4 regions of the Streptomyces sp. NPDC043812 genome follow, and region 1 is predicted to be linked to each of the others. Evidence: riboswitches for the same ligand, from Rfam matches in the RefSeq annotation. Region 1 holds a riboswitch; each other region holds the start of a gene.
The links. Region 1 has a riboswitch for cobalamin ahead of AC067Z_RS25190 (prenyltransferase/squalene oxidase repeat-containing protein). Riboswitches for the same ligand answer to the same signal wherever they lie in the genome.

Region 1 (5,387 bases):
GCGACTCCATCCCGTACGCGAGTTCGTCCTCCACCGTGTCGGTGACGAAGTGCGCGAGCGGGTCCTGGCCCACCGTGCCCACGACATCGGCGAGTTCACGTGGCTTGTGGGTGCGGGTGTCCCGGCCGTCGACCGTCACCCGGCCCCGGAGCGTGCCGCCCGTGAAATGCGGCACCAGCCCGGAGACCGCGCCCAGCAATGTCGACTTGCCGACCCCGGACGGGCCGACGAGCAGCACCAGTTCGCCCTCGGGGACCGTCAGGTCCACGTGCTCCAGCGTCGGCGCCGCGGCGTCGCCGTACGTCACCGTCACATCGTCGAAGCGGATCACGGGGTCGACTCCTTGGTGGGGGCGGGTGCGACGAAGGCAGGGAGCAGGCCGATCAGCACGCTCAGCGCCGGCCACAGCGGCAGCGTCGGCGCGACGGGCGGTACGACGCCGGGGTGCAGCGCGGCCGGATCCAGCGTGGCGGCACGGATCATCAGCGCGGCGACCGCGACGCCCGACCCGGCCACGAGCCAGGACCGTACGCCCCAGCGGTCGGGACGGTAGCGGCTGCGGACGGAGCGCCGTCCGCCCAGCCACAGTCCGCCCGCCGCCGCGAGCAGCCCGGTGACCAGCAGGGGTATGCCGTATCCCGCCCCCTGCGCGGCGAGCAGTCCGTACGAACCGGCGGCGACGCCGAGCAGCCCGCCGAGGGTGAGCACCGCCGTCGTGCGGCGCACGGCGGGCGGCACCTGCGCAGTGCGTCCGTAGCCGCGGGCGTCCATCGACGCGGCGACCGCCACGGACCTCTCCAGCGCTCCCTCCAGGACCGGCAGCGCGATCTGGGCGACGGCCCTCACACCCCCGGTGGGGCGGCCCCGGAGCCGACGCACGGTGCGCAGCCGCAGGACGTCCGCGACCATGTTCGGCGCGAAGGTCATGGCGACGACGACGGCCACCCCGGCCTCGTACAGGGCGCCGGGCAGCGACTTGAGCAGCCGGGCGGGGTTGGCGAGCGCGTTCGCGGCACCCACGCAGATGAGCAGGGTCGCGAGTTTGGCCCCGTCGTACAGGGCGAACAGCAGCTGCTCGCCGGTGACGCGGCCGCCGATCCGGATGCCGTCGGCCCAGTCGGGCATGGGGACTTCGGGGAGGGTGAACAGCAGGTGCGTACCGGGGATGGGGGAGCCGAGGGCGACGGAGAACACGATCCGGATCGCGATCACGAACAGCCCCAGCTTGACGAACGCACCGTAGGAACGGGCCCAGGGCGCGTCGGTGCGGCGGGCGGCGACGACGTATCCGGCGACACCGACGAGCAGCCCGAGGAGCAGGGGGTTGGTCGTCCGCGAGGCGGCGACCGCGAGCCCGAGGGCCCAGAGCCACCAGGCCCCGGCGTGCAGGGAGTTGCTGCGGGAGGCGGCGGGCGCGCGGAGCGCGTCGAGCCGGGCGCGGGCGCGCCCGGCCCGTATCGTCGGCGGGGCCGGCGCCGGCCCGGCGTCCTCCGGGGCACGCGGCGTCATCGGCGGTGGCGGCGGGACTGCCAGAGCGCCGCCGCGGCCAGTGCCAGGACCGCCGCGATGCCCGCGTACACACCCACAGACGGGCCGCCGTCCCGGGCGGCCTCTCCGGCCGTGGGCGTGGCGGTGGCCGGCCCCGACTCCGGCGGCTCGGCGTCCGCGACCTGCTCGCCGCAGCCCGACTCCGGGTAGCCCGAGATCGCGCACAACAGCGCCTCGCTGTTGTAGCGCAGCGGCTTCGCCACCTGCGCCAGAGCTTCCGCCGTCGTCGCCGCCCGGGCGACCCGCGCGCACGCGGTCCGGGGCGCGGGAGGGGTCTCGCCCTTCGGCGCGTCCGCCGCCGTGCCGAAGTCGACGACGAGCGCCACCCGCTTCGTGCCGTCCTTCGCCGGGGTCCCGGCGCAGATCTCGGCGAAGTCCGGCGCGGTGCGCGGCTGTGCGGAGTCCCCGCTGTCCTCGCTCACCGAGAAGCGGAAGCCGTTCACGGACCCGTCCTCGGGGCGCGCGGTGGCCGGGCCCTCGGTGGCGTACGTCCACTTCTCGCCGCTGCTCTGCCAGAACGACCAGTAGCGGTAGCCGGCCGCCTGCGCCGGCGCCGAGCCCAGCACGGCGAGCAGCGCGGCGAGCCCGAGCAGGACGAGAACGCGGGGGGTCCGGGGAGTGCGCATCAGCCCTGCGACTTCCGGCGGCCGCTGAACAGGAAACCGACACCGATCGCGGCCACGAAGAACACGCCCACGATCCACCACGTCGACATCGACGACGAGTCCTTCTTTGCCTGCTTGTCCTTCGACGTGCCGGAGTCGGCGGCCGTCGGCGCAGGGCCCGTGGCGTTCAGGCCCGCCACCAGGTCCGTGGAGCCGAACGCCTTCGGGTCGCTGCCCGTCGCATGCGCGGCGAAGATCAGCTGGGCGTAGGCGGCAGGGCCGTTCTCCTTCGCCCACGCGGCCGCGTTCTGCTGCAGCCAGCCCAGCGGCTTCTTCGTCTGCTCGGTCATGCCCTGCGCGGACAGCGCGACGACGGCGTCCGCCGTGTTGCCGAAGTCAGGCTTGGGGGCGGTGTCCTCGGCGCCCGGCATCGGGGCCGTGTCGAAGTGACCCGTCTTCGCGAGGCCGTTCGTGAGGTACGCGGCGCCGTTGTGCGCCGCGTCCCCGACGTTCTCGCCCTTCTCGCACGCCGGGCCCTCGGCGTCCTTCGTGCCGGCGGTGGTCACCATGCCCTTGCCGTTCGCGGCGAGTACGGCGGCCGCGGTGGAGTCGGCGAGGATGCCGGGGGACTTGGTCTGGTAGACGAACGCGCCACCGTCCTTGCCGCCGCACGGCTTCGCGAACGTCAGCAGCGTGTCGAACGGCGACTTGCCGCTCTTGGACGTCACCTCGGCCGGCTTCTGGCCGGCGGCCTGCAGCGCGCCGATGACGACCGAGGTGGAGTTCGCGTCGCTCGCGCCGCCCGGGTTGTAGCCCCAGCCGCCGTCGTCGTTCTGCACCGACCGCAGCCAGTCGGTCGTTTTCTTCACGACGTCGTCCTTGCCGCCCAGCGCGGCGAGCGCCTGTACGGCCGCCGCGCTCGCGTTGGTGTCGAGCGGCAGCTTCGCGTCGCACGGCTTCGCGGGGTCGGCGCGGTACGAGGCGAACCCGCCGCTCGCGCACTGCTGCCCGGTGAGGAAGTCGACGGCCTTGTCGGCGGGCCGGTAGCCGACGGTGTCCTGGGCGAGCAGCGCCAGGGACTGCCGCCACACACCGTCGTACGTCGGGTCGGTCGTGCCGTACAGGCCCGAGGGCAGCGCGGCGGACGGCGTCGGGGACGGAGCGGCGACGGCTGCGGGTGCGGCGGTCAGCCCGAGCGCGACGGAGGCGATGAGTGCTGCGGCGCTGCGGCGGACGGGGGTCATGACGTGGGTGCCTCTCCTGCGGGCCGGGATCCGGGCACGCTTCGGGCACCTGGGCTCCGGCTCCGTATGCCTCGACGGTGCCGGTCACCGGCGGGGTGCCGGTGACACGAGCCGGTCACGACCGCGTGCGGGGCATTCCGACTCGCCGCTTCTGAGGCGGCTCACGGTTGCGGGTCAGTGCCGGATTCCCACCGGCTTCCCCCCGTACGGGCATGGACGACGCGCTCACTCTACCGGCCGGTCACCGGCCTGCGGGGGGTCGCTCGCGTCACACCGCCGCGTAGAGCGTCGGCGTGCTCCCCGCCACCACCTCCGCACGCCCCAGCTTCACCAGCCGCCGCAGATGGGCCTCCGCCTCCGAGACGGCGATGGTGCGCGAGCCGTACGGGATCTCGGCCCACGGACGGTTCCACTCCATCCGCTCGGCGACCTGCCAGGGGGTGAACGGACGGGTCAGAAGGGCGAGCAGGCCGCTCAGTCTCGCCTCGTGGTGGGCGAGCAGTTCCCGCACGCGGTCCGTCGCGCCGGTGAAGGCGTACTGGTGGGCGGGGAGGACCTCGGCGGGGGCGAGGCGGCCGATGCGTTCCAGGGAGTCGAGGTAGTCGCCGAGGGGGTCGGTGACCGTGTCGTCGTCGGGGTCCTCGTACAGGCCGATGTGCGGGGTGATGGCGGGCAGCAGGTGATCGCCGGAGAAGAGGCGGCCGTTGCCGGGGCGCCGGGTGGGGTGGTTTTCCTCGAGGTGCAGACAGACATGGCCGGGGGTGTGGCCGGGCGTCCACACCGCGCGCAGCCGACGGCCCGCGAGGTCGAGCAGTTCGCCGGGGACGATCTCCCAATCCGGCAGCGCCGCGCGCAGTCCGGGGAGGCCTCCGCCGCCGCCCGCGGCACGCATGGCGCGCAGCGGAGCGGTGTGCTCGGCGGGTGCGCCGGCGCGGTCCAGTTTGTCGGTGAGGTAGTCGAGCCACAGTCCCGGTTCGGCCTCGCGGGTGCGGCGGACGACGGTGGCGTCGGCTGCGTGCATCGCGATCCAGGCGCCGGACGCCTCGCGGACGCGTCCCGACAGGCCGTGGTGGTCGGGGTGGTGGTGGGTGATGACCACACCGTGGATCTCGGCGGGTGAGGTGCCGCAGGCCGCGAGGCCGGCGGCGAGGGTGTCCCAGGAGTGGGGGTCGTCCCAGCCGGTGTCGACGAGGACCGGGCCGCGGTCGGTGTCGAGGAGGTGGACCAGGGTGTGGCCGAGGGGGTTGTCGGGGATGGGTACGCGGATGGACCGTACGCCGCCGCCGTGATCGGTCACCTGGTTCATGGAGGGCTCCACTCTCTTCGACAGCAGAGCTCATGTAACTAGAACTCGTTGCAATAGTCGACAGGCCCGTACCCTCGCTTCGCTGATCACCGCGTCCCTCGTTCGGCTGATGTGCCGTCCGAGAGCCCTGAAGAGATCTTGCACAGCCATAACTTGGACCCCAACAGGCTCACTGGGATGGTCACCGGTTCGCAGTGGTGGTTTCCTCTTCCCCGAGCTGCGCGATCGGCTTACGCACGGTACATGCACGCGATACAGTCAGATACCGCTTCGTCAGGAGACCGTTGATGAGCGGTATTTGGCCAACTCGGGCGAAGAACAAGCAACGTTCAGCCCCAAATGGAACGGGACCGATGACCTCCACCAACCTTGAAGAGTTCCGAGTCAAGTTCCGGCTCGATGAGCTCACTATTCACTCAACAGAACACTGGACATGGTCCGTCCGTCCGGTTCATTCCACGCTGGGCTCGGGAATCCTGTCCCTCAACCGGTATGCGGACAGCTTCGCGGCCATCACGCCGGAGGAGGGCGCTGACCTTGCGGTCATGACGCGTCACATCGACTCGAAGCTGAAGAGTGTATTCGGCCCGCAGAAGATGAACTACATCATGCTGATGATGGTGGACAGTCATCTTCACTTCCATGTGCTGCCTCGATACGCAGCTGAGCAGCAGTTCGCCAGCG
Region 2 (5,387 bases), on a different contig from region 1:
GGGCGCGCTGACCGGCGGCCAGGCCGTCCAGCAGGTGAGGGCGGGGCTGCAGGCCATCTACCTGTCCGGCTGGCAGGTCGCCGCCGACGCGAACCAGGCCGGCCACACCTACCCCGACCAGAGCCTGTACCCGGTCAACTCCGTCCCGCAGGTGGTGCGCCGGATCAACAACGCCCTGCTGCGCGCCGACCAGATCGCGACCGCCGAGGGCGGCACGGACACCACGGACTGGCTGGCACCGATCGTCGCCGACGCCGAGGCGGGCTTCGGCGGCCCGCTCAACGCGTTCGAGCTGACCAAGGCGATGATCGCCGCGGGCGCGGCGGGCATCCACTACGAGGACCAGCTGGCCTCCGAGAAGAAGTGCGGTCACCTCGGCGGCAAGGTCCTCGTGCCCGCCGCCCAGCACATCCGCACCCTGAACGCGGCCCGGCTCGCCGCGGACATCGCCGACGTCCCGACCGTGATCGTCGCCCGCACCGACGCGCTCGCCGCGAACCTGCTCACCAGCGACGTCGACGAGCGCGACGCCCGGTTCGTGACGGGGGAGCGCACCGCCGAGGGCTTCTACCGGGTCGAGAACGGCATGGCGCCGGTCATCGCCCGCGGGCTCGCCTACGCCCCGTACGCCGACCTGATCTGGGTCGAGACCGATACCCCGGACCTGGCGCAGGCCCGCGAGTTCGCCGAGGCCATCCACGCCCAGTACCCCGACCAGATGCTGGCGTACAACTGCTCGCCGTCGTTCAACTGGAAGGCGGCGCTGGACGACGACCAGATCGCCAAGTTCCAGCGCGAGCTCGGCGCGATGGGCTACCGCTTCCAGTTCATCACCCTCGCCGGCTTCCACTCGCTCAACCACGGCATGTTCGACTTGGCCCGCGGATACGCCGAGCACGGCATGACCGCCTATGTCGACCTGCAGGAGCGGGAGTTCGCCGCGCAGGAGCACGGCTTCACCGCCGTCAAGCACCAGCGCGAGGTCGGCACCGGCTACTTCGACCTGGTCTCCACCGCCGTCAACCCCGACTCCTCCACCACCGCGCTGGCCGGGTCGACGGAGGAAGAGCAGTTCCACTAGGGCACCCAGCCGGACATCCGTCCGTCCGGTCCGGCCCCCTGGCCGAGCGAGGGCCGGGCGACCGTCCCCGTCCGCCCCCGCTCCGCTTCCCTGCTCAGGAGAACCCATGTCCACCAGCGCACTGACCCCCCGCGTCCGCGTCCTCGCGGCTCCCGGTCACCGTCATGACGAGATCGTCACCCCCGCCGCCCTGGACTTCGTGGGCAGCCTCGTCGAAGCCTTCGACGAGCGCCGCCAGGAGCTCCTGAAGGAGCGTCGGCGGCAGGCGATACGCCTCTCCACGGGATCCCCGCTCGACTTCCCCCTGGTCACCAACGCCGTGCGCGCGGACCCGTCGTGGCGCGTCGCCCCGCCCGCTCCCGGCCTGACGGACCGCCGGGTCGAGATCACGGGCCCGCCCGACCGCCGCATGGCCGTCAACGCCCTCAACTCCGGCGCCGACGTCTGGATGGCGGACTTCGAGGACGCCACCTCCCCCGCCTGGGACAACATCATCGACGGCCAGCTCACCCTGCTCGACGCCGTCGAGCGCCGGATCGACTTCACCACCCCCGAGGGCAAGGAGTGGAGGCGGGGCTCCTCGGCCGCAAGACCGGCCGCGGTTTCCACACGTACGACCACGGCTGAGGACCTGGTGCGACCGGGCTGAGGGGCCCGGTGGGCCCGGGCTGAGGGGCCCGGGCCACTCCGCCGGCCGAGGGAGCCGGCGGGGGTGCCCACAGGGGAAGGGCGGGAAGCGCGGAGTGCGGCGCTTCCCGCCCTCGGGCGTTGCATGCACGCCGCCCTCGTGTCTCTGCTCACCTCCCGAATGATGGACGTGATTCTCCGCGGCGACACGACGCCCCGTACGCTGGCGGGTGCAGCTGGTTCGCCCCGTCCGCCAGGCGGGAGGCGTCGTAAGAGGGAACCCGGTGGGAATCCGGGACTGCCCCGCAGCGGTGAGCGGGAACGACCGCCGTCATACGCACTGGGCCCGACAAGGTCCGGGAAGCGACGGCCAGTAGGTGCCGCCGGGAATCCGGCGACGAGCCCGCGAGTCCGAAGACCTGCCCGTTGCCCGCGTGCGTACATGCGCACGCGGACATCCCGGTGACCTCGAGGGCGGGTCGGCGAACACACCAGACGGATGACCGCGCTGTACGGCGCAGGCTCGTTCCGTCCGGTTCGTCACCCTTCGCGTTCTCGTCCCGTCCCCGGGATCTCAGGGATTCATCTCGCGAAGGAGATCTCCGTGACCACCAAGTCCGCAGCCGCGGCAGCACCGGCCACCGTCTACGGCTACCCCCGTCAGGGACAGAACCGGGAACTGAAGAAGGCGATCGAGGGCCATTGGAAGGGCCGCGTCACCGCCGACACCCTCCGGTCCACCGCCGCCGATCTGCGCCGGACGAACTGGCAGCAGCTCGCCGCAGCCGGGATCCACGAAGTCCCGACCGGTGACTTCTCGTACTACGACCACGTCCTCGACACCACCGTCATGGTCGGTGCGATCCCCGCCCGCCACCGGGCCGCCGTCGACGCCGACGCCCTGGCCGGCTACTTCGCCATGGCGCGCGGTACCAAGGATGTGGCCCCACTGGAGATGACCAAGTGGTTCGACACCAACTACCACTACCTCGTACCGGAGCTGGGGCCGGACACCGTCTTCACCGCGGACTCCGTCAAGCAGGTCGGTGAGTTCAAGGAAGCACTCGCCCTCGGTCTGACGCCCCGTCCGGTGCTCGTCGGGCCGGTCACCTATCTGCTGCTGGCCAAGCCGGCACCGGGCGTGGCCGAGGACTTCGAGCCCCTGAGTCTGTTGGACCGGCTGCTGCCCGTGTACGCGGAGGTGCTCGCCGATCTGCGGTCCGCGGGGGCGGAGTGGGTGCAGTTGGACGAACCCGCACTCGCGCAGGACCGCACCACCGCCGAGCTGGAGGCCGCCTCCCGCGCCTACCGCAACCTCGGTGCACTCGCGGACAGGCCGAAGCTGCTGGTCGCCTCCTACTTCGACCGCCTCGGGGACGCCCTCCCCGTACTGGCGAAGGCTCCCGTCGACGGGCTCGCGCTCGACTTCACCGAGTCGGCCGCCGCCAACCTCGACGATCTCGCCGCCGCGGGCGGGCTGCCCGGCAAGCGACTGGTGGCCGGTGTCGTCAACGGACGCAACATCTGGGTGAACGATCTGGGAAAGTCGCTCGCCACCCTCGGCACACTGCTGGGACTGGCCGACCGGGTCGACGTCTCCGCCTCGTGCTCGCTGCTGCACGTCCCGCTGGACGCCACGGCCGAGCGTGACCTCGACCCGCAGATCAGGCGCTGGCTCGCCTTCGCCCGGCAGAAGTCGGCCGAGATCGTCACCCTCGCCCGCGGGCTCGGTCAGGGCACCGACGCCATCGCGGCCGAACTCGCCGCGAACCGGGCCGATCTGGCCTCCCGCGCCGGATCACCCATCACCCGCGACCCCGCCGTGCGGGCCCGCGCCGCGGCGATCACGGGCGCCGACGCCCGGCGCTCCCAGCCCTACGCCGAGCGCGCCGCGGCCCAGCGTGCCCACCTCCGTCTCCCCCTGCTGCCGACGACCACCATCGGCTCGTTCCCGCAGACCCCGGAGCTGCGCTCCGCCCGCGCCGACCTGCGCGGCGGCCGCCTCGACACCGCCGGTTACGAGAAGCGCATCGAGGCGGAGATCCGCGAGGTCATCTCCTTCCAGGAGAAGACCGGCATCGACGTCCTCGTGCACGGCGAACCCGAACGCAACGACATGGTGCAGTACTTCGCCGAGCAGCTCACCGGCTACCTGGCCACCCAGCACGGCTGGGTGCAGTCCTACGGCACCCGCTACGTCCGCCCGCCGATCCTCGCCGGCGACATCTCCCGCCCCGAGCCGATGACCGTCCGCTGGACGACCTACGCGCAGTCGCTCACCGACCGGCCGGTCAAGGGAATGCTCACCGGCCCCGTCACCATGCTCGCCTGGTCCTTCGTCCGCGACGACCAGCCCCTGGGGGACACCGCTCGGCAGGTCGCCCTCGCCCTGCGCGACGAGGTCGGCGATCTCGAAGCCGCGGGCACCTCCGTCATCCAGGTCGACGAGCCCGCCCTGCGCGAGACCCTGCCACTGCGTTCCGCCGACCACGCCGGGTATCTCGCCTGGGCCACCGAGGCGTTCCGGCTCACCACGAGTGGCGTACGGCCGGACACCCAGATCCACACGCACATGTGCTACGCCGAGTTCGGCGACATCGTGCAGGCGATCGACGACCTCGACGCCGACGTGATCAGCCTGGAGGCCGCCCGCTCCCACATGCAGGTCGCCCGCGAACTCGCCGCCCACGGCTACCCGCGCGAGGCCGGCCCCGGCGTGTACGACATCCACTCGCCCCGGGTTCCGGGCGCGGACGAGTCCGCGGCACTGCTGCGCAAGGGACTCGAAGCCATCCCGGCAGAGCGACTCTGGGTCAACCCGGACTGCGGTCTGAAGACCCGCGGCTGGCCCGAAACCCGTGCCTCGCTGGAGAATCTGGTCGCGGCGGCCCGCGCCGTGCGCGGGGAACTCTCCACGTCCTGACGCGCCGACGGCCGGGAGAACGCTCGCAGAGCATTCTCCCGGCCGTCCGGCCGCTTGGGCCGCCTGCCGGGCTACGCGGGCAGGCGGGCCCCGAAGCGTGTGCAGCGCGGCACGCCGGACCGGCACCATCCAGCCGGTCCGACCTGCCGTGCGGGTCAGCCCGAAACCGGCGCCGGCTGCTCCACCGGTGCACCCGCCCCGACCGGTCGGGGCGCCAGGAGGCGCTGCGCCAGGACACCGAAGACCGTACCGAAGACGGTCCACAACACGGCCTGGATCGCCAGTGACGCGACCCTGAACTCCCACAGCAGCGCTGCGGGGAAGCCGGCCTTTACCGCGTCGTCGTTCGCCGGCAGGAACACACAAGCGACAGCCACCACGACGACGAAACCCGCCGCGGCAGCCAGCGTGGCATTCCAGTTGCCCAGGCGCGGCGCCATCCGTCGCCCTGCGATGACCGCGGCCACGCCGAGCAGCACACTGAGCAGGATCATCAGAAAGAACAGTGTCGTGCGCTGTCCGATGGTGTCCGGGTTTCCGACCGCGGGCGGCGTGGCCGGGTACTTCAGGAACGGCACCAGGTAGACGGTCGTGAAGGCGGCCGCCGCGATGAGCGCCGCGGTTGCCCGCGGGCTGAACCGGCCCACACGTCCCAGCGCGAACGAGAACGCCAGGGCCGCGATCCCGCCCAGCGCCACCCCGTACACCAGAACACCGGTGGCCAGGCCGGCGGTCGACTGCACGGAGCGACTGACC
Region 3 (5,387 bases), on a different contig from region 1:
GTCGGCATCCAGGCCGTGCTCGACGTCATGGGCGTCGGCGGCGGCGAGACCACCAACTGGTTCGTGAAGGACCTGCCGCTGCTGATCGCCTTCGGTGTGCTCGCGGCCTACACGTACTCCTCCGGCCTGCGCGCGCCTGCGCTGATCGCCTTCGTCAAGGACACGCTGATCTACATCGTCATCGCGGTGGCGATCATCTACATCCCCATCAAGCTGGGCGGGTTCGACGCGATCTTCGCGGCGGCGGGCGACAAGTTCGAGAAGATCAACCCGGCGACGGACAAGCCGGTCGGCGCGCTGGTGCCCGGTGACCTCGGCCAGTGGGGCTACGCCACGCTGGCGCTCGGCTCGGCGCTGGCGCTGTTCATGTACCCGCACTCGATCACGGCGACGCTCTCCTCGCGCAGCCGCGAGGTGATCCGCCGCAACACCACCATCCTGCCGCTCTACTCCCTGATGCTGGGTCTGCTGGCGCTGCTCGGCTTCATGGCGATCGCCGCAGGCGTGAACGTGACCAACGGCCAGCTGGCGATCCCGCAGCTGTTCGAGAACATGTTCCCGGACTGGTTCGCGGGCGTGGCCTTCGCGGCGATCGGCATCGGCGCACTGGTGCCTGCGGCCATCATGTCCATCGCCGCGGCCAACCTGTTCACCAGGAACATCTACAAGGACTTCCTGAAGCCCGACGCGACCCCGGCGCAGGAGACCAAGGTCTCCAAGCTCGTCTCGCTGCTGGTGAAGGTGGGCGCGCTGGTCTTCGTCCTCACCATGGACAAGACCGTGGCCATCAACTTCCAGCTGCTGGGCGGCATCTGGATCCTGCAGACCTTCCCGGCGCTGGTCGGCGGTCTGTTCACGCGCTGGTTCCACCGCTGGGCGCTGCTGGCGGGCTGGGCGGTCGGCATGATCTACGGCACGGTCGCCGCGTACGGTGTCGCGAGCCCGACGCAGAAGCACTTCGGCGGCTCGTTGAAGGAGATCCCCAGCATCGGCGAGATCGGCTACATCGGTCTCACCGCCTTCGTGCTGAACGTCGTCGTCACGGTCGTCCTCACCTTCGTCCTGCGGGCGGTCAACGCCCCCGACGGCGTCGACGAGACGAGCCCGTCCGACTACACGGCGGACGCGGGCGACCCGGGTGTCAAGGTCGAGCTCCCGCCGGCCACGGCGGGTTCCCCCGGCGGTCACTGACCCACCGCACACCGAGGGCCGCTGCGTTTCCCGTCCGGGAAATGCAGCGGCCCTTCGCCGTGCTCTGCTGCACACTGCCGGGCATGGACATCACCATCAGGAGAATCGAACCCGAGCAGTACGAGGAACTCGGCGAGCTCACGGCGCGGACGTATGTGGACGACGGACTGCTGGCCTACGGTGCCGACGACCCGTATCTGCCCGCTCTGCGCGATGTCGCCGGACGGGCAGCCGCATCGGAGGTGTACGTCGCCGTCGACGCGGCGGACACCCTCCTCGGTGGCGTCGCGTTCGTCCCCGGAGGCGGGCCGTGGGCGAACATCGCCGGGCCCGGAGAGGCCGAGTTCCGGATGCTGGTCGTCGCCGAGCGGGGACGCGGCCGGGGCACCGGCGAGGCTCTGGTGCGCCGGTGCATCGACCGGGCACGGGAGGTCCCGGGGTGCGTGCGGCTCGTGCTGTCGACGGACGAGGTGATGCATGCGGCACACCGGCTCTACGGGCGCCTGGGCTTCGTCCGCACCCCCGAACGGGACTGGGAGCCGCTGCCCGGCTTCACCCTGCTGACGTACGCGCTGGACCTGTAGGCCGGCCCGCGACACAACATGTGGGGGGTGACGCAAGGCGCGCCCCCCACATGTATGCTCATCTCGCTGTCGCCGCAGGGGAATCCGGTGGGAATCCGGAACTGTCCCGCAACGGTGTGATTCGGTGCGCTTTGCCGTATCCGACAAGTCCGAGGACCTGCCGACGGTGCATCCGGCTCGACCGATCCGGATGCCGAGACGTCCGGGCCTCGCGGTTGGGCCGGTGGACGCCACGCGCCGTGCCGTTCCTCAGCGGACCCACGCCTGCCTGGCGCCACTCCCCCCGCCGGCCCAAGCCGAGCGAGGGAGAGCACCACGTGACCATCGCGCCAGCCGATCCGGCTTCAGCGACCGAACAGGACGGACCCGGCACAGTCCTGCTGCGGGCCCTGACGGACCTCACGGCCGATCTGCCCGACACCGACCCCGGCAGGGTCGCCGCCGCCGCTCTGCGCGGCCGGCACGCCGGGTCGGACGACGCGGAACTGCGCTCTCTCGCCACCGACGCCGCCGCGGGCCTGATCTCCGAGGACCCGGCCTACTCCCGGCTCGCCGCCCGGCTGCTGACCCGCACGATCGCCGACGAGGCGGCGGGCGAGGGCGCTGTGTCGTTCTCCGCGTCCGTCGCGGTCGGGCACCGCGAGGGTCTGATCGCCGACCGTACGGCGGCGTTCGTGGCGCTGCACGCGGACCGGCTCGACGCGCTGATCGACCCCGCCGCGGACGACCGGTTCGGCTACTTCGGGCTGCGCACCCTCTACAGCCGCTATCTGCTGCGCCACCCGATCACCCGCCAGGTGATCGAGACGCCGCAGCACTTCATGCTGCGCGTCGCCGCCGGCCTCGCCGAGGACGATTCGGTGCGCGCCCTGGACGAGGTCGCCGCGCTGTACGGGCTGATGAGCCGCCTCGACTACCTCCCGTCCTCCCCCACCCTCTTCAACTCCGGCACCCGCCACCCGCAGATGTCGTCCTGCTATCTGCTGGACTCGCCGCTCGACGAGCTCGACTCGATCTACGACCGGTACCACCAGGTCGCGCGCCTGTCCAAGCACGCGGGGGGCATCGGGCTCTCGTACTCCCGTATCCGCGCCCGCGGTTCGCTGATCCGGGGCACCAACGGGCACTCCAACGGCATCGTCCCGTTCCTGAAGACCCTGGACGCATCGGTCGCCGCGGTGAACCAGGGCGGTCGGCGCAAGGGCGCCGCCGCGATCTATCTGGAGACCTGGCACGCGGACATCGAGGAGTTCCTGGAGCTGCGCGACAACACCGGTGAGGACGCCCGGCGTACGCACAACCTGAACCTCGCGCACTGGATCCCCGACGAGTTCATGCGCCGTGTCGAGACCGACGGCGACTGGTCGCTCTTCTCGCCCGCGGATGTGCCCGAGCTGGTCGACCTGTGGGGCGATGAGTTCGACGCGGCCTATCGCAAGGCCGAGGCCCAGGGGCTCGCACGCAAGACCATCCCGGCACGTGACCTGTACGGCCGGATGATGCGGACTCTGGCCCAGACCGGCAACGGCTGGATGACCTTCAAGGACGCCTCCAACCGCACCGCCAACCAGACCGCCGAGCCGGGCTCGGTCGTGCACTCCTCGAACCTGTGCACCGAGATCCTGGAGGTCACGAACGACGGCGAGACGGCCGTGTGCAACCTCGGTTCGGTCAACCTGGGTGCCTTCGTCAGCGGCGACGGCATCGACTGGGAGCGCTTGGACGCCGCCGTCCGCACCGCCGTCACCTTCCTCGACCGGGTCGTCGACATCAACTTCTACCCGACCGAGCAGGCGGGTCTCTCCAACTCCCGGTGGCGCCCGGTGGGTCTGGGCGCCATGGGCCTCCAGGACGTCTTCTTCAAGCTGCGACTGCCGTTCGACTCGGCGGAGGCGAAGGCCCTGTCGACGCGGATCGCCGAGCGGATCATGCTGGCGGCCTACGAGGCGTCCTGCGACCTCGCCGAACGCAACGGTCCCCTGCCCGCCTGGTCGAAGACGCGCGCGGCCCGTGGCGTGCTGCACCCCGACCACTACAACGTCGAGCTCAACTGGCCGGAGCGCTGGGACACCCTGCGCGCGCGGGTGGCGAAGAGCGGGATGCGCAACTCCCTCCTGCTCGCGATCGCACCGACCGCCACCATCGCCTCGATCGCGGGCGTGTACGAGTGCATCGAGCCGCAGGTGTCCAACCTGTTCAAGCGCGAGACGCTCAGCGGCGAGTTCCTCCAGGTCAACGCCTATCTGGTGGAGGAGCTGAAGCAGCTGGGCGTATGGGACGCGCAGACTCGTGAGGCGCTGCGCGAGTCCAGCGGCTCGGTGCAGGGCTTCAACTGGATCCCGGCCGACGTCCGCGCGCTGTACCGCACGGCCTGGGAGATCCCGCAGCGCGGCCTGATCGACATGGCCGCCGCCCGCACGCCGTTCCTGGACCAGTCGCAGTCGCTGAACCTGTTCCTGGAGACGCCGACCATCGGGAAGCTCAGCTCGATGTACGCGTACGCCTGGAAGCAGGGCCTGAAGACGACATACTACCTGCGCTCCCGCCCGGCGACCCGGATCGCCCGCGCCGCCCAGTCGCAGGCGACCATCCCCGTGCAGCAGGCAACCCCGCCCGACGCCGACGCGATCGCCTGCTCTCTCGAAAACCCCGAGTCCTGCGAGGCCTGCCAGTAATGACCACCCCGAACACCGAGAAGAACCTGCTGGACCCGGGCTTCGAGCTGACCCTGCGTCCGATGCGCTACCCGGACTTCTACGAGCGCTACCGCGACGCGATCAAGAACACCTGGACCGTCGAGGAGGTCGACCTCCACTCCGACGTCGCCGACCTCGCCAAGCTCACGCCCGGCGAGCAGCACATGATCGGCCGGCTGGTCGCGTTCTTCGCGACGGGCGACTCGATCGTCTCCAACAACCTGGTGCTGACGCTCTACAAGCACATCAACTCCCCCGAGGCGCGGCTCTACTTGAGCCGTCAGCTCTTCGAGGAGGCCGTGCACGTCCAGTTCTATCTGACGCTGCTCGACACCTACCTCCCCGACCCGGAGGACCGCGCGGCCGCGTTCGACGCGGTCGAGGAGATCCCCTCCATCCGCGAGAAGGCCCAGTTCTGCTTCAGGTGGATGGACTCGGTCGAGAAGATCGAGCGGCTGGAGACGCAGGCGGACCGCCGCCGCTTCCTGCTGAACCTGATCTGCTTCGCCGCCTGCATCGAGGGCCTGTTCTTCTACGGCGCGTTCGCCTACGTCTACTGGTTCCGTTCGCGCGGTCTGCTGCACGGTCTCGCCACGGGCACCAACTGGGTGTTCCGGGACGAGACGATGCACATGAACTTCGCCTTCGAGGTCGTCGACACCGTCCGCAAGGAGGAGCCCGACCTCTTCGACGACGAACTCCGTCAGCAGGTCACCGACATGCTGAAGGAGGCCGTCGAGGCGGAGCTCCAGTTCGGCCGCGACCTGTGCGGCGACGGGCTGCCGGGCATGAACACCGAGTCGATGCGCGAGTACCTGCAGTGCGTCGCCGACCAGCGCCTGGCCCGCCTCGGCTTCGCCCCGGTCTACGGCTCGGAGAACCCGTTCTCCTTCATGGAGCTGCAGGGCGTTCAGGA
Region 4 (5,387 bases), on a different contig from region 1:
GGGTAAATGGAACACATCACACTGCTGCTCGCGATTGTGATCGTGACAGCTCTCGTGTTCGATTTCACGAACGGTTTCCACGACACGGCCAACGCGATGGCGACGACCATCTCGACCGGCGCTCTGAAGCCCAAGACCGCGGTGGCCATGTCCGCCGTTCTGAACCTCGTCGGCGCTTTCCTCTCGGTGGAGGTCGCCAAGACGATCTCCAGCGGCCTCGTCGACGAATCAGGCATCACCCCTGAAGTCATCTTCGCGGCGCTCGTCGGCGCCATTCTCTGGAATCTGATGACCTGGCTCATCGGACTGCCGTCCAGCTCCTCGCACGCCCTCATGGGTGGCCTCATCGGCGCCACCGTCGCCTCCGTCGGCATGAGCGGCGTCGACGGCAGCGTCGTCGTGACCAAGGTGCTGATCCCCGCGATCGCCGCGCCGCTGGTGGCCGGTATCGCCGCCTATCTCGCCTCCCGGCTGACGTACAGGATCGGGAAGAACGCGGACCCGAAGGCGACCGCCAAGGGCTACCGCTCCGGCCAGATCGCCTCCGCCGGTCTCGTCTCCCTGGCGCACGGCACCAACGACGCACAGAAGACGATGGGCATCATCACGCTGGCGCTCGTCGCCGGCGGTGTGCTCTCCCCCGGCTCCAACCCTCCGCTGTGGGTCATCCTCTCCGCCGGTATCGCGATCTCGCTCGGCACGTACCTCGGCGGCTGGCGCATCATCCGCACCATGGGCAAGGGCCTCACCGACCTCCAGCCGCAGCAGGGCTTCGCCGCCCAGACCAGCGCGGCCAGCGTCATCCTCGCCTCCTCCAACCTCGGCTTCTCGCTCTCCACGACCCACTCGTGCTCCGGCGCGGTGATGGGCGCGGGCCTCGGCCGCAAGGGCGGTGTGGTCCGCTGGTCCACCGCGACCCGGATGTTCGTGGCCTGGGGTCTGACCCTGCCGGCCGCGGGTCTGGTCGCCGCGGGTTCGGAGTTCGTCACCAAGCAGGGTGACTGGGGCGTCGCGGCCGTCGCCGTGTTCCTCGTCGCCTCCTGCCTCGCGATCTGGCTCGTCTCCCGCCGCCAGGTCGTCGACCACACCAACGTCAACGAGACGGAGACCGCGGCCGACGAGCCCGCGGGCATCGTCACCACCGCCATCGCGGCCGTCGCCCCGCCGCCGGCGGGCGAGCTCAAGACCACCATCCCGGCCCCGGCCGAGCCCGAGCCGGCCCGTCCGGCCACGGTGTAAGGAATCAGCAGCATGAAGATCGACTGGGCAGCTCTCGGCTCCGTGTTCGGCGTGAGCCTCGTCGCCACCGTCGCCCTGGTGGGCCTGTTCACCCTGGGCATCGTGGGCCTGACCAAGCACGAGTCGGCGAGCGCGAACGGCGGCTCGGCGTCCATGGCCCGAACCGCCGCGTACGCCTGCTTCGCGCTGTGCGCCGCGGCCGTCGCGTACGGGATCTATCTGATCGTCGTCTGACCGGTCGTCGGCCGACGACCGCACGACCCGTTCGGAAGCCGGGCCGGAGCCCCCTCGGGGACCTCCGTCCCGGCTTTCGTATGCCGCCCGGCGGACGCCCGGTGTGGGGCTCGGCACACTGTCCCGCCGCAGGTCAAGGGTGAGTTGACGGGCGTTCGCGGGCGTGGTGGACTGCCGGGGCCATATACGGCGGCAGAAGAGGAAGTCCGGTGCGAATCCGGCGCGGTCCCGCCACTGTCACCCGGGAGGTCCCGGGGAGCCAGGAACTCTCACCGCCGGTCACGTCGAACCAGGGCGCGGACCCTGAGTGAGGACTCGTCACCATGCCTGGCTGCAGTTCAGCCCTGCCCGTCGGACACCACCCCAGAGGTCGCTGACCCCATGCGTGCCGACCGGATCTTCGTGTACGGCGCCACCGCCGGTCTCGCCGGTGACCTCCTCGTCGGGGACCCCCGCAGGGGCCATCCCGTCGCTGCCTTCGGGCGTGCGGCCGGTGCCGTCGAGCGCATGCTGTGGCGCGACCACCGTGGCTGGGGCGCCCTGCACACCGCCGTCTGCGCCGGAGGCGCCGTCGCCGTCGGGGCGTTGGCGTCCCGTGCCGTGCGCCGCTCCCCCGCCGCGTCGGTCGCGCTGACCGCCGCCGCCACGTGGGCCGTCGTCGGGGGCACCTCCCTGGGCCGCGAGGGACGTTCCATCGGCGAGGCACTGGCGGCCGGGGACATCGACACCGCTCGCGAGCGCCTGCCTCATCTGTGCGGGCGCGATCCGCAGTCCCTCGACGAGCAGCAGATCGCCCGCGCCGTCGTCGAGTCCGTCGCCGAGAACACCTCCGACGCCGTTGTCGGCGCCCTGGTGTGGGGCGCGGTCGCGGGTGTACCGGGGCTGCTCGGCTTCCGCGCGGTCAACACCCTCGACGCCATGGTCGGCCACAGGTCACCCCGCCATCTGCGGTACGGATGGGCCTCCGCACGGCTGGACGACGTGGCCGGCTGGCCGGGTGCCCGGCTCACCGCCGCGCTCGCGGCCGTCGCCGGCCCGAACCCGCGCGGGGCCATGGGCGCCTGGCGCGCGGACGCGGCGAAGCATCCGAGCCCCAACGCGGGCCCTGTGGAGGCGTCGTTCGCCGGGGCGCTCGGCGTACGGCTGGGCGGGACCCTCTCTTACGGCGGGCGGGTCGAGCACCGGCCGGTGCTCAACGGAGGCGGACGAGCGGTGGAGTTCGGCGACATCGACCGCGCGGTGCGGCTGTCGCGCCGCATCGGAGTGCTGACGCTGGCGGCCTGCGCGGGTGCGCGGCTCGTCCGCGGAGCCATGAGGGGACGGCGTACATGAGCGGCGGACTGCTGGTCGCGGGGACGACGTCGGACGCCGGGAAGAGCGTGGTGACCGCCGGGATCTGCCGATGGCTGGTGCGGCAGGGCGTGAAGGTCGCGCCCTTCAAGGGGCAGAACATGTCCCTCAATTCGTTCGTGACCCGGGAGGGTGCGGAGATCGGCCGGGCGCAGGCGATGCAGGCGCAGGCCGCCCGCGTCGAGCCGAGCGCGCTGATGAACCCTGTGCTGCTCAAGCCCGGCAGCGACCGGTCCAGCCAGGTCGTGCTGATGGGCAAGCCCGTCGGCGAGATGAGCGCGAAGGGGTACCACGGGAACAGGCAGCGGGAGCTGTTCGAACCCGTCATGGCGTGCCTGGACGAGCTGCGGGGCACGTATGACGCCGTGATCTGCGAGGGGGCGGGCAGTCCGGCCGAGATCAACCTGCGGCGCACGGACATCGTGAACATGGGCATCGCACGGGCGGCCCGGCTGCCGGTGCTGGTGGTCGGGGACATCGACCGGGGCGGGGTGTTCGCGCAGTTCTTCGGCACGACCGCGCTGCTGGCTCCGGAGGACCAGGAGCTCGTCGCCGGCTATCTGGTCAACAAGTTCCGGGGTGATGTGACGCTGCTGGAGCCGGGCCTGGACATGCTGCTCGGGCTCACCGGCCGGCGGACGTTCGGTGTCCTGCCGTACGCGCACGGGCTGGGCATCGACGAGGAGGACGGTCTGCGGGTGTCCCTGCGCGGTGCGGTACGCGAGTCCACGGTCGCTGCGCCGGTCGGCGAGGACGTGCTGCGGATCGCGGTGTGCGCCGTGCCGCTGATGTCGAACTTCACCGACGTGGACGCGCTGGCGGCCGAACCCGGCGTCGTGGTGCGGTTCGTGGACCGCGCGGAGGAGCTGGTGGACGCCGACCTGGTCGTGGTGCCGGGCACGCGCGGGACGGTGAAGGCACTGGCCTGGCTGCGGGAGCGCGGGCTGGCGGACGCGATCGCGCGGCGCGCGGCGGAGGGCCGGCCGGTACTGGGCATCTGCGGCGGCTTCCAGGCGCTGGCCGAGCACATCGAGGACGACGTCGAGTCGAGGGCCGGGCAGGTCGAAGGGCTCGGACTACTGCCGGTACGGGTCCGGTTCGCGCGCGAGAAGACCCTTGCGCGGCCGGTCGGCGAAGCGCTCGGCGAGCGGGTCGAGGGGTACGAGATCCATCACGGTGTCGCCGAAGTACGGGGCGGCGACCCCTTCCTGGACGGCTGCCGCGTCGGCGCGGTGTGGGGCACGCACTGGCACGGGTCGCTGGAGAGCGACGGCTTCCGGCGGGTGTTCCTGCGGGAGGTGGCGGCGCAGGCGGGCCGGCGGTTCGTGCCCGCGCCGGACACGAGCTTCGGGATGCTCCGGGAGGAGCAGCTGGACCGGCTGGGCGATCTGATCGAGGAACACGCGGACACGGATGCGCTGCTCGCCCTCATCGAGCGCGGGGCGCCGGCGGGGTTGCCGTTCGTGCCGCCGGGAGCGCCGTGAGGGGCGTGCGGGTCGTGGGCGCGGGTGGCGCCTGCGGCGTGCGTGTTCCCCACCCCGCCCTCGCCCTGCGCCCGGCGGCGTGGGCGATACCCCCGTCCCGCACCGGGGCTCCGCCCGGGAGCCCCACGCCTCGAACACCGCCGCGGCCGAACTCGGCCTACCTCAACGAAGGAGTGATCAAAGGATGAGCACCCCCTATCCGTTCACCGCGGTCGTCGGGATGGACGATCTGCGGCTGGCCCTGCTGCTCAACGCGGTCAGTCCGGCGGTTGGCGGTGTGCTCGTCCGCGGTGAGAAGGGCACCGCCAAGTCGACGATCGTGCGCGGCCTCACCGCTTTGCTGCCTGCCATGGACGTCGTCCCCGGCTGCCGCTTCTCCTGTCACCCGGCCGCTCCCGACCCCGACTGCCCCGACGGACCCCACGGGGGTGGCGGGGTGGCAAGCCGGCCGACTCCCATGGTCGAGCTGCCCGTCGGCGCCTCGGAGGACCGGCTCGTCGGCGCGCTCGACATCGAGCGGGCACTCGCGGAGGGCGTGAAGGCGTTCGAGCCGGGGCTGCTCGCGGACGCGCACCGCGGGATCCTGTACGTCGACGAGGTCAATCTGCTGCACGACCACCTCGTCGACCTGATGCTGGACGCCGCGGCCATGGGTGCCTCGTACGTCGAGCGTGAGGGTGTCTCCGTACGGCACGCGTCCCGCTTCCTGCTCGTCGGGACCATGAACCCCGAAGAGGGCGAGCTGCGGCCGCAGCTGCTCGACCGCTTCGGGCTGACGGTGGAGGTCGCCGCGTCCCGTGACCCCGACCAGCGGGTCGAGGTCGTACGGCGCAGGCTGGCGTACGACGACGACCCGGCGGCCTTCGCGGCGCGCTGGGCGGACGACGAGGCGGCGCTGCGGGCTCGGATCGTGGCCGCGCGGGAACTGCTGCCCAACGTGCTGCTGGGCGACATGGCGCTCCGTCAGATCGCCGCGACCTGTGCGGCCTTCGAGGTGGACGGTATGCGCGCCGACATCGTGATGGCGCGGACGGCCACCGCGCTGGCCGCCTGGGCCGGGCGGGACGAGGTCGCGGAGGA

Region 2: it holds a riboswitch for cobalamin, as region 1 does, so the genes downstream of both, metE (5-methyltetrahydropteroyltriglutamate--homocysteine S-methyltransferase) here and AC067Z_RS25190 (prenyltransferase/squalene oxidase repeat-containing protein) in region 1, are expected to answer to the same signal.
Region 3: it holds a riboswitch for cobalamin, as region 1 does, so the genes downstream of both, AC067Z_RS22520 (ribonucleoside-diphosphate reductase subunit alpha) here and AC067Z_RS25190 (prenyltransferase/squalene oxidase repeat-containing protein) in region 1, are expected to answer to the same signal.
Region 4: it holds a riboswitch for cobalamin, as region 1 does, so the genes downstream of both, AC067Z_RS00310 (cobalamin biosynthesis protein) here and AC067Z_RS25190 (prenyltransferase/squalene oxidase repeat-containing protein) in region 1, are expected to answer to the same signal.

What each region holds. Positions count from the first base shown of each region.
Region 1 is NZ_JBWKCY010000018.1:17,089-22,475, reverse strand. Features, by position in the region: gene AC067Z_RS25205 (ABC transporter ATP-binding protein) at 1-331, opposite strand, end outside; gene AC067Z_RS25200 (energy-coupling factor transporter transmembrane component T family protein) at 328-1,509, opposite strand; gene AC067Z_RS25195 (SCO2322 family protein) at 1,506-2,174, opposite strand; gene AC067Z_RS25190 (prenyltransferase/squalene oxidase repeat-containing protein) at 2,174-3,397, opposite strand; cobalamin riboswitch at 3,508-3,634, opposite strand; gene AC067Z_RS25185 (MBL fold metallo-hydrolase) at 3,666-4,703, opposite strand; gene AC067Z_RS25180 (HIT family protein) at 5,057-5,387, shown strand, end outside.
Region 2 is NZ_JBWKCY010000011.1:185,258-190,644, forward strand. Features, by position in the region: gene aceA (isocitrate lyase) at 1-1,081, shown strand, start outside; partial or broken gene AC067Z_RS18475 (malate synthase A) at 1,188-1,694, shown strand; cobalamin riboswitch at 1,929-2,149, shown strand; gene metE (5-methyltetrahydropteroyltriglutamate--homocysteine S-methyltransferase) at 2,313-4,631, shown strand; gene AC067Z_RS18485 (CbtA family protein) at 4,787-5,387, opposite strand, start outside.
Region 3 is NZ_JBWKCY010000015.1:104,649-110,035, reverse strand. Features, by position in the region: gene mctP (monocarboxylate uptake permease MctP) at 1-1,191, shown strand, start outside; gene AC067Z_RS22525 (GNAT family N-acetyltransferase) at 1,275-1,775, shown strand; cobalamin riboswitch at 1,829-1,954, shown strand; gene AC067Z_RS22520 (ribonucleoside-diphosphate reductase subunit alpha) at 2,093-4,450, shown strand; gene AC067Z_RS22515 (ribonucleotide-diphosphate reductase subunit beta) at 4,450-5,387, shown strand, end outside.
Region 4 is NZ_JBWKCY010000001.1:54,718-60,104, forward strand. Features, by position in the region: gene AC067Z_RS00300 (inorganic phosphate transporter) at 7-1,239, shown strand; gene AC067Z_RS00305 (hypothetical protein) at 1,252-1,473, shown strand; cobalamin riboswitch at 1,624-1,764, shown strand; gene AC067Z_RS00310 (cobalamin biosynthesis protein) at 1,855-2,805, shown strand; gene AC067Z_RS00315 (cobyric acid synthase) at 2,802-4,307, shown strand; gene AC067Z_RS00320 (putative cobaltochelatase) at 4,492-5,387, shown strand, end outside.